DNA from 3 places in the Paenibacillus pseudetheri genome. Region 1 is predicted to be linked to each of the others. Evidence: riboswitches for the same ligand, from Rfam matches in the RefSeq annotation. Region 1 holds a riboswitch; each other region holds the start of a gene.
The links. Region 1 has a riboswitch for cyclic di-GMP ahead of L1028_RS13615 (glycosyl hydrolase). Riboswitches for the same ligand answer to the same signal wherever they lie in the genome.
Positions count from the first base shown of each region.

Region 2: it holds a riboswitch for cyclic di-GMP, as region 1 does, so the genes downstream of both, L1028_RS16290 (DUF6612 family protein) here and L1028_RS13615 (glycosyl hydrolase) in region 1, are expected to answer to the same signal.
Region 3: it holds a riboswitch for cyclic di-GMP, as region 1 does, so the genes downstream of both, L1028_RS04520 (thiamine pyrophosphate-binding protein) here and L1028_RS13615 (glycosyl hydrolase) in region 1, are expected to answer to the same signal.

Region 1 covers NZ_CAKMAB010000012.1:135,884-140,173, forward strand. Annotated here, with positions in the region: gene L1028_RS13605 (UDP-glucose dehydrogenase family protein) at 1-363, shown strand, start outside; gene L1028_RS13610 (sugar phosphate nucleotidyltransferase) at 838-2,211, shown strand; cyclic di-GMP riboswitch class I at 2,359-2,438, shown strand; gene L1028_RS13615 (glycosyl hydrolase) at 2,451-3,971, shown strand; gene L1028_RS13620 (glycosyl hydrolase) at 4,064-4,290, shown strand, end outside.
Region 2 covers NZ_CAKMAB010000016.1:86,633-90,922, forward strand. Annotated here, with positions in the region: gene L1028_RS16280 (pseudouridine synthase) at 1-418, shown strand, start outside; gene L1028_RS16285 (Cof-type HAD-IIB family hydrolase) at 511-1,311, shown strand; cyclic di-GMP riboswitch class I at 1,519-1,610, shown strand; gene L1028_RS16290 (DUF6612 family protein) at 1,728-2,576, shown strand; gene L1028_RS16295 (NADH-dependent flavin oxidoreductase) at 2,730-3,851, shown strand; gene L1028_RS16300 (CapA family protein) at 3,951-4,290, opposite strand, start outside.
Region 3 covers NZ_CAKMAB010000004.1:26,413-30,702, forward strand. Annotated here, with positions in the region: gene L1028_RS04520 (thiamine pyrophosphate-binding protein) at 1-1,618, opposite strand, end outside; cyclic di-GMP riboswitch class I at 1,747-1,843, opposite strand; gene L1028_RS04525 (methyl-accepting chemotaxis protein) at 2,038-3,288, opposite strand; gene L1028_RS04530 (helix-turn-helix transcriptional regulator) at 3,411-4,290, opposite strand, start outside.

The DNA.
Region 1 (4,290 bases):
GCGCGGGAAATTATTGAGATGCTCGTAGCGGAGGGGGCGATCGTGAAGCTGTACGATCCGATCGCTGCTGATAATTTCCGGCAGCAATATGATCATCCGCAGCTCCGTTGGTGCTCGCTTCCCGAGGAAGCGGCTGAGGATAGCGATGCCATATGTTTGCTTACTGCTTGGGGAGTCTTTAAGGATATAAATCTGCAAAAGGTAGCCAACGTTATGCACCGGAAGGTGCTAATCGATGGTCGTAACGTCTACACGAAAGAGCAGATTGAGGGTACTGGCCTATCTTATTATTCAATCGGCCGCCCGCAGTTGAGTGGTCTGAATGATTCTGTAGTCATTGAGGCTGTCGAGATGAATCTTTAGGGCGAACAAGGTTTGAACAATAGAATGATTCAAAGGGATTCTATTCGCTTTAGTTGTTCCCTGCCGTCGCAGGCGGCAAAAGATCTTTAGTAATCATCCCATCAGCTCCCGCTGGAACAGCCGGGAAGCACGGTAAGGTAATGAAAGGTTGCTCCACCGAGCGTAAGCGAGTTGGAGCCATATAAAAAAAGGTTGTTAGGAAGGGAACGGAGAGGATTATTGGAACTGTAGAAGCGGTAGCGTTCGCCTTTATCCTCAGATTTCTACCGCAAGAAGCGGTTCAAATCAGGAAATCTGAGGATAACAGCGATCGGAAGTCCAATATTCCTTGGAGTGGCTTATGCCTAACAATGCCTTTAAATTGGCGACCAAGCAAAGCGATGAAGCAATCCTAATCTTTACTGGCGCATCCCAGCACAATCAGCAAAGCGTAATCCATGATGAATAACAATCCTTTTGCGGAGGCGACAAATTATGAAGTTAGTACTTTTATCAGGCGGTTCAGGAAAACGGTTGTGGCCTTTGTCTAATGATTCACGTTCGAAGCAATTTCTAAAAGTGCTGCAAAGTCCTCAGGGCGAAGCGGAGTCGATGGTTCAGCGAGTATGGAGACAACTGAAAGAGAGAGGCATGGAGGATTCCTCCTATCTAGCCACAGGCCGCAGCCAAGTGGAAATGATTCAGAGTCAATTGGGCGCGGATGTGCCGATCATCGTCGAGCCGGAACGCCGCGATACCTTTCCAGCGATTGCGCTGACAGCAACATACTTATATTCAGTAGCGGGAGTCTCACCTGCGGAGACAATTGCCATCTTACCGGTGGACCCCTATGTGGAGGCTTCATTCTTCGATACGGTAGCTGAATTAGAGCATACCATGCTGGAAAGTGGTGCGAATCTTGCGCTGATGGGGGTTGTTCCTGAACATCCTTCGGAGAAATACGGATATATCATTCCTACCACAGATCAGGCGGGAGAGAATGGTTTTATGAGAGTGAGTCACTTTCAGGAGAAACCAGATCGGATCCAAGCTGAGGAGCTAATCGCCCGAAATGCATTGTGGAACTGCGGAGTGTTCGCTTTTCGTTTAGGGTATCTGCTGGATATTTTGCAGCGTAAAGGGTTGCCATTAGGTTATGAAGAGTTACAGAAACAGTATAAGCTGCTGTCTTCTATCAGTTTTGATTATGAAGTGGTGGAAAAAGAAGAGAATATCGTGGTGCAGCCATATGATGGATTCTGGAAGGATCTTGGAACCTGGAATACGTTAACTGAGGAAATGACTAGCAACCATGTTGGCAAAGGTTTTGTAACAGCGGATTCTGAAGGCACTTGCTTGATCAATGAGCTTGATATTCCTATTACAGTCATCGGTGCAAAGGATCTGATTATCGCGGCCAGCCCGGATGGGATTTTAGTAACGCATAAAGCCGAGAGTCCGCGCATTAAAGAAGTGCTGAAGTCTTTTGAACAAAGACCGATGTACGAGGAGCGCCGCTGGGGACATTATAAGGTCATTGATTATGTGAAATACGATGAAGGGAATGAAGTGCTGACCAAACGAATATTTATTGCCGAGGGTAAAAATATCAGCTATCAGCTACATCGTAAACGCAGTGAGATCTGGACGATTGTCAGCGGTGAAGCAAGCATTGTGCTGAATGAGAAAATGCATAATGTTAAAGCCGGTGATGTAGTTCGTATACCGGAAGGGACAAAACACGCTATTCTCGCTTTAACCGATGTTGAATTTATTGAGGTACAGACGGGATCTGAACTAGTAGAGGAGGACAATATTCGTATTACTTTAGACTGGAATGATATCGAGCTGCAGCAGTTCATTTCTTAGGACTAAAATATTCTAACCTATCTATATAACCACTTTGAATCTATCACTAACAGGTATTTCGACCTAATTATTCAATAATAGACAAAAATCGCTAAAATCACAATTAAATGAAGTCGATATTTACGGTAGAGGGATTAATCCTCCTCAATTTGATAATGGCAAACCTATCGAAAGGTAGGGACGCAAAGCTATAGGGCCTTCGCAAGAGTGGCAGCCTAGCTACCGAAAGGAAGATTTTTTTGAAAGCTTACCGTACGTATCGACTTCTCAGCACGTTCCTGTCTCTGGTCTTGTTTCTGACGGTGATTCCATTGGGATTTGGGAGTGCACCGTCTGCAGCAGGCGCTGCTTCTAGCTCTGGAAATCCGGTAAATCCGGAGACTTCTCCTGAAGCCGTCAAGTTGCTTAATGACCTATATTCTATTTCCGGAAAAGGGATTCTCGCAGGACAGCATGACTATTTGGAAAGTCCGGATGAAATCAACAACAAGCTAAAGACCACAAGCGGACAATATGCTGCTCTTCATGGGTATGAGATGGGTGCGATCAGCGGACAATCTGAGGGAACGGTAGCTTGGCAGCGTCAGAACGTAGTGAACAGCGCTATGAATTGGAGTAGAGGCGGCGGGATTGTAGCGATGACCTTCCATGCGAACTTGCCTGGAACTTCTTATGATTGGTCGAACGTTAAGAGAAGTCTTAGCCAAAGCGAATTCGACAAATACGTAACCCCTGGCACACCGCAGTATAGCAGTCTGATTGCTGAACTCGATAAAGTCGCAGTTTCGTTAAAAAGCTTACGAGATGCAAAGGTGCCCGTTCTATGGAGACCCTACCATGAAATGAATGGCAACTGGTTCTGGTGGGGGAAGAAGAACAATTTTTCCGAACTGTGGAATATTATGTATGATCGTTTTGCTAACGTTCATAAATTAAATAACTTGTTGTGGGTTTGGAGCCCGAACGCTCCAAATGCGTGGTCAGATCCTTATGCCCTTACTTATCCGGGTGCGGATAAGGTGGATATTTTGGCAGCAGATATCTATGAGAATGACTACCAGCAACAATATTATGACAGTTTGCTTAGTCTGGCTGCTGGTAAACCCATTGCTATCGGAGAGAATGGCGATTTGCCAAATCCGACCAAACTGTTGCAGTCGCAAAGTAAATGGGTATTTATGATGAGTTGGGGAAAATTTCTATATGAAAATAACAGCATAGAAACGATCCAAACCTTTATGAATAACAGCTTTACACTGACTCGGGATAAATATAACTCGGGGATGCTCCCGCCCGCTAACGAACAGGAAGCACTCCCTCCATTGAAGAATGGATTGAAGGGTGAATACTTTAAAAACATGCGGCTATCGGGAACACCAGCCCTGACTAAGAACGATGCAGTGATTGATTTTAACTGGCAGTTAGGAACGCCGGATGCTTCTCTTGGTATAGACAATTTCTCTATACGCTGGAGCGGTAAAATGAAGGCTCTATATAGTGAAACTTATCAAATCTACAGCGCATCTGATGATGGAATACGTGTCTGGATTGATGGGATACCCGTAATTGATAGCTGGATAGAGCAGAGTGTAACAGAGCGTCAAGGAAGTATCACTCTGAAGGCCGGACAATTGTATGATATCAAAGTGGAATATTACGAGAATCAGGGGGACGCCAGAGTAAAGCTGATGTGGAAAAGTCCAAGTCAGCCGAAAGGAACCATTCCTTCTAGCGTGTTGTTCCTCTCAGATCTCACCTAAGCGATAGTCCTCATTTGGCTAAAAAGATGCTTGTCCTGAACAGGAATATGATCACTTGAGCACCTGTGGAGGCTGCCGGAAGGAGGATTAACTTGCGCTTTTATTGTAAGTACCCGTTTCTTGTCACTGTTGTGCCTGTCCTCACAATATTTATTTTGTCTTTTCTGCCGTTGAGTGAGGCACGCAGCCTTCTTGCGCCTCAGAATGTTACCACATCAGCTACCACTACAACAACTACTTCCACAATATCTATCACACTACCTGCGGTACCCATTAATCCTTTAGCTTCTGAGGAAGCCAGTCAACTGCTTAATGATTT
Region 2 (4,290 bases), on a different contig from region 1:
TGTAGGACTGCTGCTGATCACTAATGATGGGAAACTCGCCCATGAATTGCTGTCGCCACGCAAGCATGTCCCGAAAACATACGAGGCAACCATCGAGGGCGATGTAGACTCGGATGATGTCGCGGCTTTTGCAGCAGGGGTGGAGCTGGAAGATGGCTACGTTACTTTACCTGCACACTTAACCATTCTTGGAAGAGAGCGCGGGAGCAAAGTGATTTCTCATATTTCACTTATCATCACTGAGGGGAAATTTCATCAGGTGAAGCGTATGTTTCAGGCGGTTGGCAAAAAAGTCACTTTTCTGAAACGTGTATCTATGGGAGAATTGAAGCTGGATGAAAGTCTGCCGCTGGGAGCTTGTCGGGAACTGACGTTAGAGGAACTGGCACTCTTAGGCGCAGATGGGTCAGAAGGATAGTAGAGAAAATGATATATAAATTGATTTTGGAAACTTAACTCAAAAAGCCAAGTTCAATATATATAGAAAAAGAAAGACAAGGATGGTGGAGTATGAGATACAAACTGATTGCACTAGATGTGGACGGTACGCTATTAAATGATGATCACCTCTTAAGCTCTGAGAATAAGGAAGCTATTGCTGAGGTTACACGTCTTGGCGGTCAAATCGTATTGTGTACGGGACGCAGTCCACAGAACTCGATTCCTTTCATGGAGGAAATGGGGCTGACTGGTTACGTGCTTGGTCACAATGGAGCAGCGACGGTGCGTGTGGAAGATCGAGAAGTGCTGCACCAATACGGTATGGATGCACGTGGTCTTGACCCCTATATCGACTATTGCCGTAAGCACAATATTCATTATGATGTGAATACTGCTTTTGATATGTATGTTGATAATGTAGAGAATCTGACTAAAGAAGCTAATTATATGTATGAGCACTTCCGTATTATGCCAGCGACGTTACCGGCCTGGGAAGATTTCCGTGAACCAGTGGTTAAGTTTACTGTATTTACACAGTCAGAAATCCTTGACGAAGCTGAACGTGAATGGCGTACTTGGACCCCTGAGTATAACATTTTGCGGAGTGGTGAATTTTTTGTTGATTTGATGCATCCTGAATCCTCTAAAGGCAACGCCTTAAAAAATCTTGCTGTGAAGCTGGGAATTCCGCAGGAAGAAGTCCTCTCGATCGGTAATTATTTTAATGATATTTCTATGCTTACTTATGCGGGGATGGGCGTGGCGATGGATAATTCTCCGGTAGAGGTAAAAGCGGCAGCGAATGCTGTTACGGGTTCGAACAACGAGCATGGCGTGCGTGATGCGCTGGTTAAGTATTGTTTATCCTAATCTTTTTGACCCTGTAAAATAAGTTTAGATACAAAGCATAAAGTGGACTGGAGTCCTGTTTTATGCTTTTTTTACGTTGATATAAGGATACGAGTAAATCAGTTGGTAAACGGAAATGGAAGATAAGTCGTTTACAGGTAAATATGACCATGATAAAATTAACGAAGGGACAAGCGTTCTTTAATCTGATTTAAACTAATTGAAAGTCCGCGTTAAAGGTAAAATCATCGAAAGATGATGACACAAAGCCGTGGGTCTAAAACCTTTTGACAGAAGGAAATGATCGCCAGGCCGCCATAGGGATGTCTTAGAAATCATAAGGAATAGCTCTGAAGGACGTGTAGTCTATTTCGAGCTGTTTTTATTATTCCTACCTACGGTGTTACATTATCGCAAGGGGCCGAAAGGGGAAGTACATGAAGAGTTTTTTAAAAACAATAGGTACAGGTTTGGCAGCGGGTGCATTATTGCTGTCCGGAACGATCGGATCGATGTCTAATCCTGAAGTTGTATCTGCAGCTACCACAACAGCAGTAACCGCGGATCAAATGATCAGCAAAGTAACGGCAGCTTCAAAAGCAATAAAGAATTTCCACTTAGATGTGACCAAAAAACAGGATGTTCAAAGCGGCGGGGTACGTATCAGCAACACCAACACTCTGAAGCTGGATGTCAACCGTCTGCCGAATTTTGCCGCAGCAGGCACCGTCGATAGCAGTCTTTTAGAAACATCTTACAGTCTATATGCCAATGACAAGGAGTTTTACTATCTTGTAGACGGAAGTGAACTGATCGATGAATCTGAAGATGAAGGTTACGACGATGACGGGGAGCCAATCGATCCTGATGCACAGTATTGGATTGGACTGGAGAAGATGGAGTGGGATTCTTTTTACTCCAAAGGTCAATACGATCCTGTTTCCATGCTTGATTCGGTCAAAAGTTATAAAAAATCTATGAAAGTCAGCACTGCTGGCGCACAAACGGTCCTACAGTTCACGGTAACCGATCCGACAGCAGCTAAGGGAATAATCAAACTCTATGACCAGGAGAACCTCTGGGATGGTGAGATAGTTCAACCCAAAAGCGTAACGTGGAAATTATTCGTCAATACTAAGACCTGGCAAACGGAAAAGCTGACAGTCGATCTGAATTATGTGCTGATAAGTGACGGAGAAAAAGATACATACACCACGAAAATCGAAGCTAAATATTCCAAGAATAACAAAGGTGCAGCCATTGTAAAACCGGCCGAACTAGAATAATCAGGACGATTCTTAACGAGCGAAAAGCGCTGTTCAGCGGAACAGCGCTTTTTGTTGTATTCAACAGCAGTTCTTTATTAGTTGACAAGAATAAATCATTACTGTAATTTATATGTATGCGCATGTATATAATATCCTGTTAAATATAATTTAATGAAAGTTGGGAAAAAGATGATAGCACTAGACAAAACATTAACTTTTCGCAGAGGACTGACATTGAAAAATCGCGTGGTTATGGCTCCAATGACCACGCGAATGAGCTTTTATGACGGTGTAGTAACACAAGATGAATTGAAATACTATTCGCTAAGAACGGGCGAAGTAGGTGCGGTTATCACTGCGGCAGCAAATGTACAAGAGGGTGGAAAAGGATGGGAAGGTGAACTTAGCGTTTCCTCCGATCAGTTTATTCCAAGCCTTAGCCAACTAGCGTCGACTATTAAACGAAATGGAACAAAAGCTATTTTACAACTTTTCCATGCAGGAAGAATGACAGATTCAAAAATATTACGTGGCGTACAACCCGTTTCCGCTAGCGCTATTGCTGCCGAACGTCCGAATGCAGAAATTCCAAGAGCATTAGCAGAAGATGAAATTTTCGGTTTAATTGAGGATTTTAAAAAAGCGACTCAACGTGCGATTCAAGCTGGATTTGATGGAGTAGAAATTCATGGAGCAAACACATATTTAATCCAACAATTCTTCTCTCCACACTCCAACCGTCGGGAAGACCAATGGGGCGGAAGTTTAGAGAAAAGATTTAATTTTATTAACCAATTAGTTGATGCAATTATTGCTGTCGTTGATAATTCAAAGGTTAAGGATTTTATTGTCGGTTATCGTTTTTCTCCAGAAGAATATGAAGAGCCTGGAATTAATATGGCAGATACCCTTTATCTCATTGATAGATTAGCTGATAAAAAGCTGGATTATCTGCATATTTCATTAGGGGACTTTAAGAAAGTATCTGCATCTGAAGATTTTAAAGGAAAATCAATCCTGCAATATGTACATGAAAAAATCAATGGTCGTGTACCTTTAATTGGGGTAGGAGATATCCGTACCAAACAGAACGCAGAGGAAACGTTGACAAATGCTGAATTAGTAGCAGTAGGACGTTCTCTTATCATTGATCCTCATTGGACAAGTAAAGTGATGGAGGGTAAAGAAGATATCATCAGAAGAGTACTTGCTGATCAAGATAGAGAAGAACTCGTAGTAGAGAATGGTATTCTAGAATTCCTTAAAATAATGATGCCCGATCGTTTACGATAAACCCAAATATAGTTTTTACTGAGCGCTAAATCTATAACGTTCCACGGTAAATTCCGCGGAACGTTATTTTTATTTCCACAGTCTATTATAATAACGGTTCTATTCCCTCTTTAAGATTGTCGTCGTATGTTTCAACATTCGATTCATGAGAATTCTCCGCTCTGTTTTTATATCAGTGTCGCTTCTCTTTAATGCGTCGCGGATGGGGATGATTTCTGTAATTTTCCTGCCGCTTTTTATTCTTCGATCTACACAAGTCGGGATGTAACCGACGTTAGTTATACTTGTGTGTCCTTTTTCATCCTTCTTTATTTTAAGCGTAAGTATGATACCGCTTTGTGTATAAGGAATATTCATTAGTTTAGTCGAAACAAAATTCCCCAATGAGTAAATAACGAATTGTTTTTTTCCCCGAAGCGCTAACGGTTGAAGAACATGT
Region 3 (4,290 bases), on a different contig from region 1:
TACGGTGAGCTGTCGGAGGGACCTCATCACGGTCTGTTAACAGTTCAATGACGGCAACACGGTTAATTGCAACAGCGTCCTTGATGGCTGTTTCGAATTCCTCCGCTGTCTCACATTTATAACCCGTAGCGCCTAGTGATTCTGCGAATTTTACAGCGTCCATAGGGACTTCGTAGATAGTTCCGTCAATACGTCCTGTAGTCTTTTCCATACCTTTTAGAGCCATATCTAGCTGTTTATTATTTACAACAATGAATATGACAGGAATATCCTTGCAGACAGCAGCGTTGATCTCTGCTCCTAGCATCATAAAGCATCCATCTCCTGTAATGCAGAAGATCGTTTCTTCTGGAGCAGCAACCTTTGCACCAATCGCCATCCCGATGGAATTACCCATACAAGCAAAGTAAGCATCGAAAACAAAACTGCCCGGTTTCTTAACCTTGTACCATTTCGCAGCATGGAAACCGTGACTTCCATCATCAACAAAGACTGTGCTGTTATAAGGAATCAAATCACTCATCGTACTCAAGACCGATGCAAGTGAAAGGCTTGGTAAAATCGGAGGCTCTTCGGTATAATCGGAATTTGTCGGTGCTTCGCGTTTTGTGATGTTGTTCGTGTCAATATTATTGAGATAACAAACTAGATTGTCGCGTAGATCTCCAGTCACTGGAATCGTTTTAGAGAACAATATTTTTCCGACAAAAGTCGGATCGCTATCAAACTGAATTAATGTTGTAGGATGATTTTCCCTTTTAAGATTACAAATAGTCATATCACTTAAACGTGAGCCGAGAACGATAAATAGATCACTTTGATTCAATAAGTCATCCCCATGGGTACAACCGCCTACTCCAATTGGACCGTGATAGAGTGGATGATCCCAAGCTATAGCCCCTTTACCACCTGGAGATGTAACAACAGGAATATTAAATGTTTCCGCTAATTGAATTAGCTCACTATGTGCTCCTGAGCGGTTAACGCCTTTCCCAGCGATAATTATTGGATTCTTTGAGTTATTTATAGCATCAAGTACACGGTCGATATTTGCGTGGCTAACCAGTGATTCGCGTTCAGGAATTACAATATTACATTCCTCTAGCAATTCCGTTTGTACATCAAAGGGAATACAAAGGTGAACGGGGCCGCGATTACCGCTCAAAGCAATGGAAATGGCATGATTAAAGATTGTGCTAAAGTGATCTCCACGTTCAATAAGTTTGCTATATAAGGTGGCAGGTCTAAACATATCAGCTAAATCAGCTAGAAAAGAGGTAGAGTCCTGACATTGGGGAATTCCAAGCTCTTTAATAGATTGATGGCCAGTAATAAATAGGACAGGTAGGTTGTTGGCCTTAGCATGTGCTGCTGCAGTTAATAGGTTTGTTCCACCAGGACCTGAAGTACCAAAAGCTACACCTAGTTTTCCAGTTTTCAGCGCATACCCGGCTGCTTCGAAGCCGGAACTGGACTCATGTCTCCCAGGAATAAATTCAATACCATAATCTACCATTTTGAGAACGATAGGACAAATGGATTTGCCAATAATACCAAAGGAATGGGTAACACCTAGGTTCCGTAGTGCTTCCGACATGTAATCTGCGACTGTCTTCAAAAAAATACACCTCACAAGTTGATTGTTATTTTGAAATCAAACATTAGAAAACCTGTGCTCTGAAATAGGGCACAGGTTGGTGGCATAAATCGCCATAGAGACTGAACAATAGTTCAGTCGTCTTGGTTTTCAGCAACCTGGCAGTCATGGCCTCTGATTTAAAAATGAGGCTGTAGATCCATGGTTTTGCGTCATCCTCTTTCGAAGATTTTGCCAATATTAATTTTAAAATTTATAAGAATAATTTTCCTTTACAATATATTCCTAGAGGGCCTTTGTCAATATATTTTCGCAAATTAACTCGAATTTTGACGAAAGTCTTGTCCAACCTATGAAGTAATAGATATCCAAAAAAACTTCCCCCTAAGTCAAAAGTTAGGGGGAGTTTTTTGGATTTGTTTATATGATTTGCAAATGACTTAAAACTTGAAAATATGGATGGTCTTCTGTAGATTAAACACAGCCTGTGTCATTTTCTCAGTTTCTTCAGCGACGGACTGCAGGGCATTAATTTGTTCATTCATAGCGGCGGATACTTCCTCGGTGCCGGCAGCGGTTTGCTGTGTGATTGCAGAGATATTCTCTATTGCACTTGAGATTTTCAAGGCACTTTCCAACATCAGATCACTTTCAGCAGAGAAGGAAGAGATTTGCTCGGTAATATACTGCACACTTTGCACAATTTGAGCAAAAATATGAGCAGATTGAGTGATCATCTCATTCTGTACCTGTACGACTTCTTCGTTGATAGCGATATTGTCAATCGCTTGTTTGATATCAGTTTCGATGCTCCGAACTAAGCCAAAGACTTCCTTTGTTGAAGCCGTTGATTCCTCGGCAAGTTTACGAACCTCCTGTGCGACTACAGCAAATCCTCGACCATGCTCTCCGGCACGTGCTGCTTCGATGGAGGCATTCAGCGATAAGAGGTTGGTCTGCTCAGCGATCTCTGTGATGGTTTTTGTAATCATCGTAATTCCGCGAGCATTTTGAGACAGGGCTTCGATAGTATCAGCTACTTTTTGAGTAGCCTGGATGTTTTTACGCATGCCTTCAGCTTGAGTATCAACGGATTGCCGTCCTTGTTCAACTAGTTCTAATGTATGTATTGAACGTCTGTTCATTTCTTTCGTTGAGTTCGTATAATTGGATACTTTATTCTCAATATCTTTAATGGATTCTGTCATTTCAGCGATATCCGTAGATATTTCATTTGCACCAAGAGCTAGCTCGTTAGACGAAGAGGCTACCTGTGCCATGACAATTTTTAAATTCTGATTCTTATCTTCGATTCCACGGCTTGCATCCATAACTTGACGAGTGATTTGTGATGCTTCTGTCAAAATCTTCTTGAGCTTGTCAATCATAGTATTAAAGGAACGACTTACGTCCCCCATAGACCCGTTCTCGTCGGCTCTACTTGTAAAATCCCCTTTTGAAATACTATGAGATACATTCGCGATATCATCAAAAGAAGATGTAAGCGTTCTCTCGACAAAGCGGGCCACGGGTAAAGTTAATGCAGCAAGAACAACGATTAGTACAATACCCAAAATAATGTTGCCTAAGATCATAAAAGTAACTAAAACAGGAATGGCAAATAGTGTGGCAACGAGGTAACATCCGGCAACAATTCTTTGTTTTAACGGAAGTTTATGCATCCAGTTCATTGGTATAATGTCCTCCTTATTAATATTATGTATTGGTGTTATTATATGGGATTTAAAGGTGATTGGTCTATAGTAAGAACTGACATAAATCTTCTTTTAGGAGTAGTTCTTTAGATTTCGTGTCAAAAATTCTCATAAATAGCGGAAATTTTTGCGATAGCAGACTTTACCATCTCTAAAAGTTCTTGTGGTGAAAGTACAATAACCGATGGACTAAAAGAAAGGATTATCTGGCAGGCAGACTCGATCGTATTAAATTCGGCATCTAAGTTCACCCACTCTGCATTGCTAGTTGGCTCTATCAATTGGACGGAGACGAATCTTTCTCGCTGTAATTCTTTTAAGACAGATGTTCTGACCCTTAGCTTTACTTGATACTTTGGCAGTGCTGCTTTAAAGGCCGTGGTGGACTCCTCCCAGTACTGTTTTAAATCAAAGTCATCAGGTCTTTTAAACCACTCATGAGTCTCCTCAACGTTAACTAATCTGGACACGCGAAAAGTTCGTAGTTCATCCTTGCTTTTGGCTACGATATACCAAACGCCGCGTTTTGCAACTAACCCAAGAGGTTCAATGAAACGGACCGTTGTCTCGTTGCTCCGGAGATAAGTGATTTTTACTTTGCGGTCCTCCCAAAGTGCTCCCTGCAGTACAGAGAGGAACGGATAAGTCTCATCCGAAGGATGCCAACTGGCGCCATCAATATGAATACGCTCGCTTAGGTAATTTGCTGGGTTACTAGTTCGATGTGAAGATGCAGCCTCTAGTTTGAGAACAGCGGAAGAGTAGTCATCTTGTATCCCCAGATCCTTCATTATAGATGCGTCAGCGGACAGAAGCAGTGAACCAATCTCTAGTGGCTTCATTCCCGTTAGGGAGGTTCGGTACCCTTCAGTAAGCATCCAACCTCCTTCACGACCACGTTCAGCTAAAATGGGTATCCCTGAAGCACTTAATGCTTCCATATCACGAAACACAGTTCGTTCTGATACCTCGAGTGTT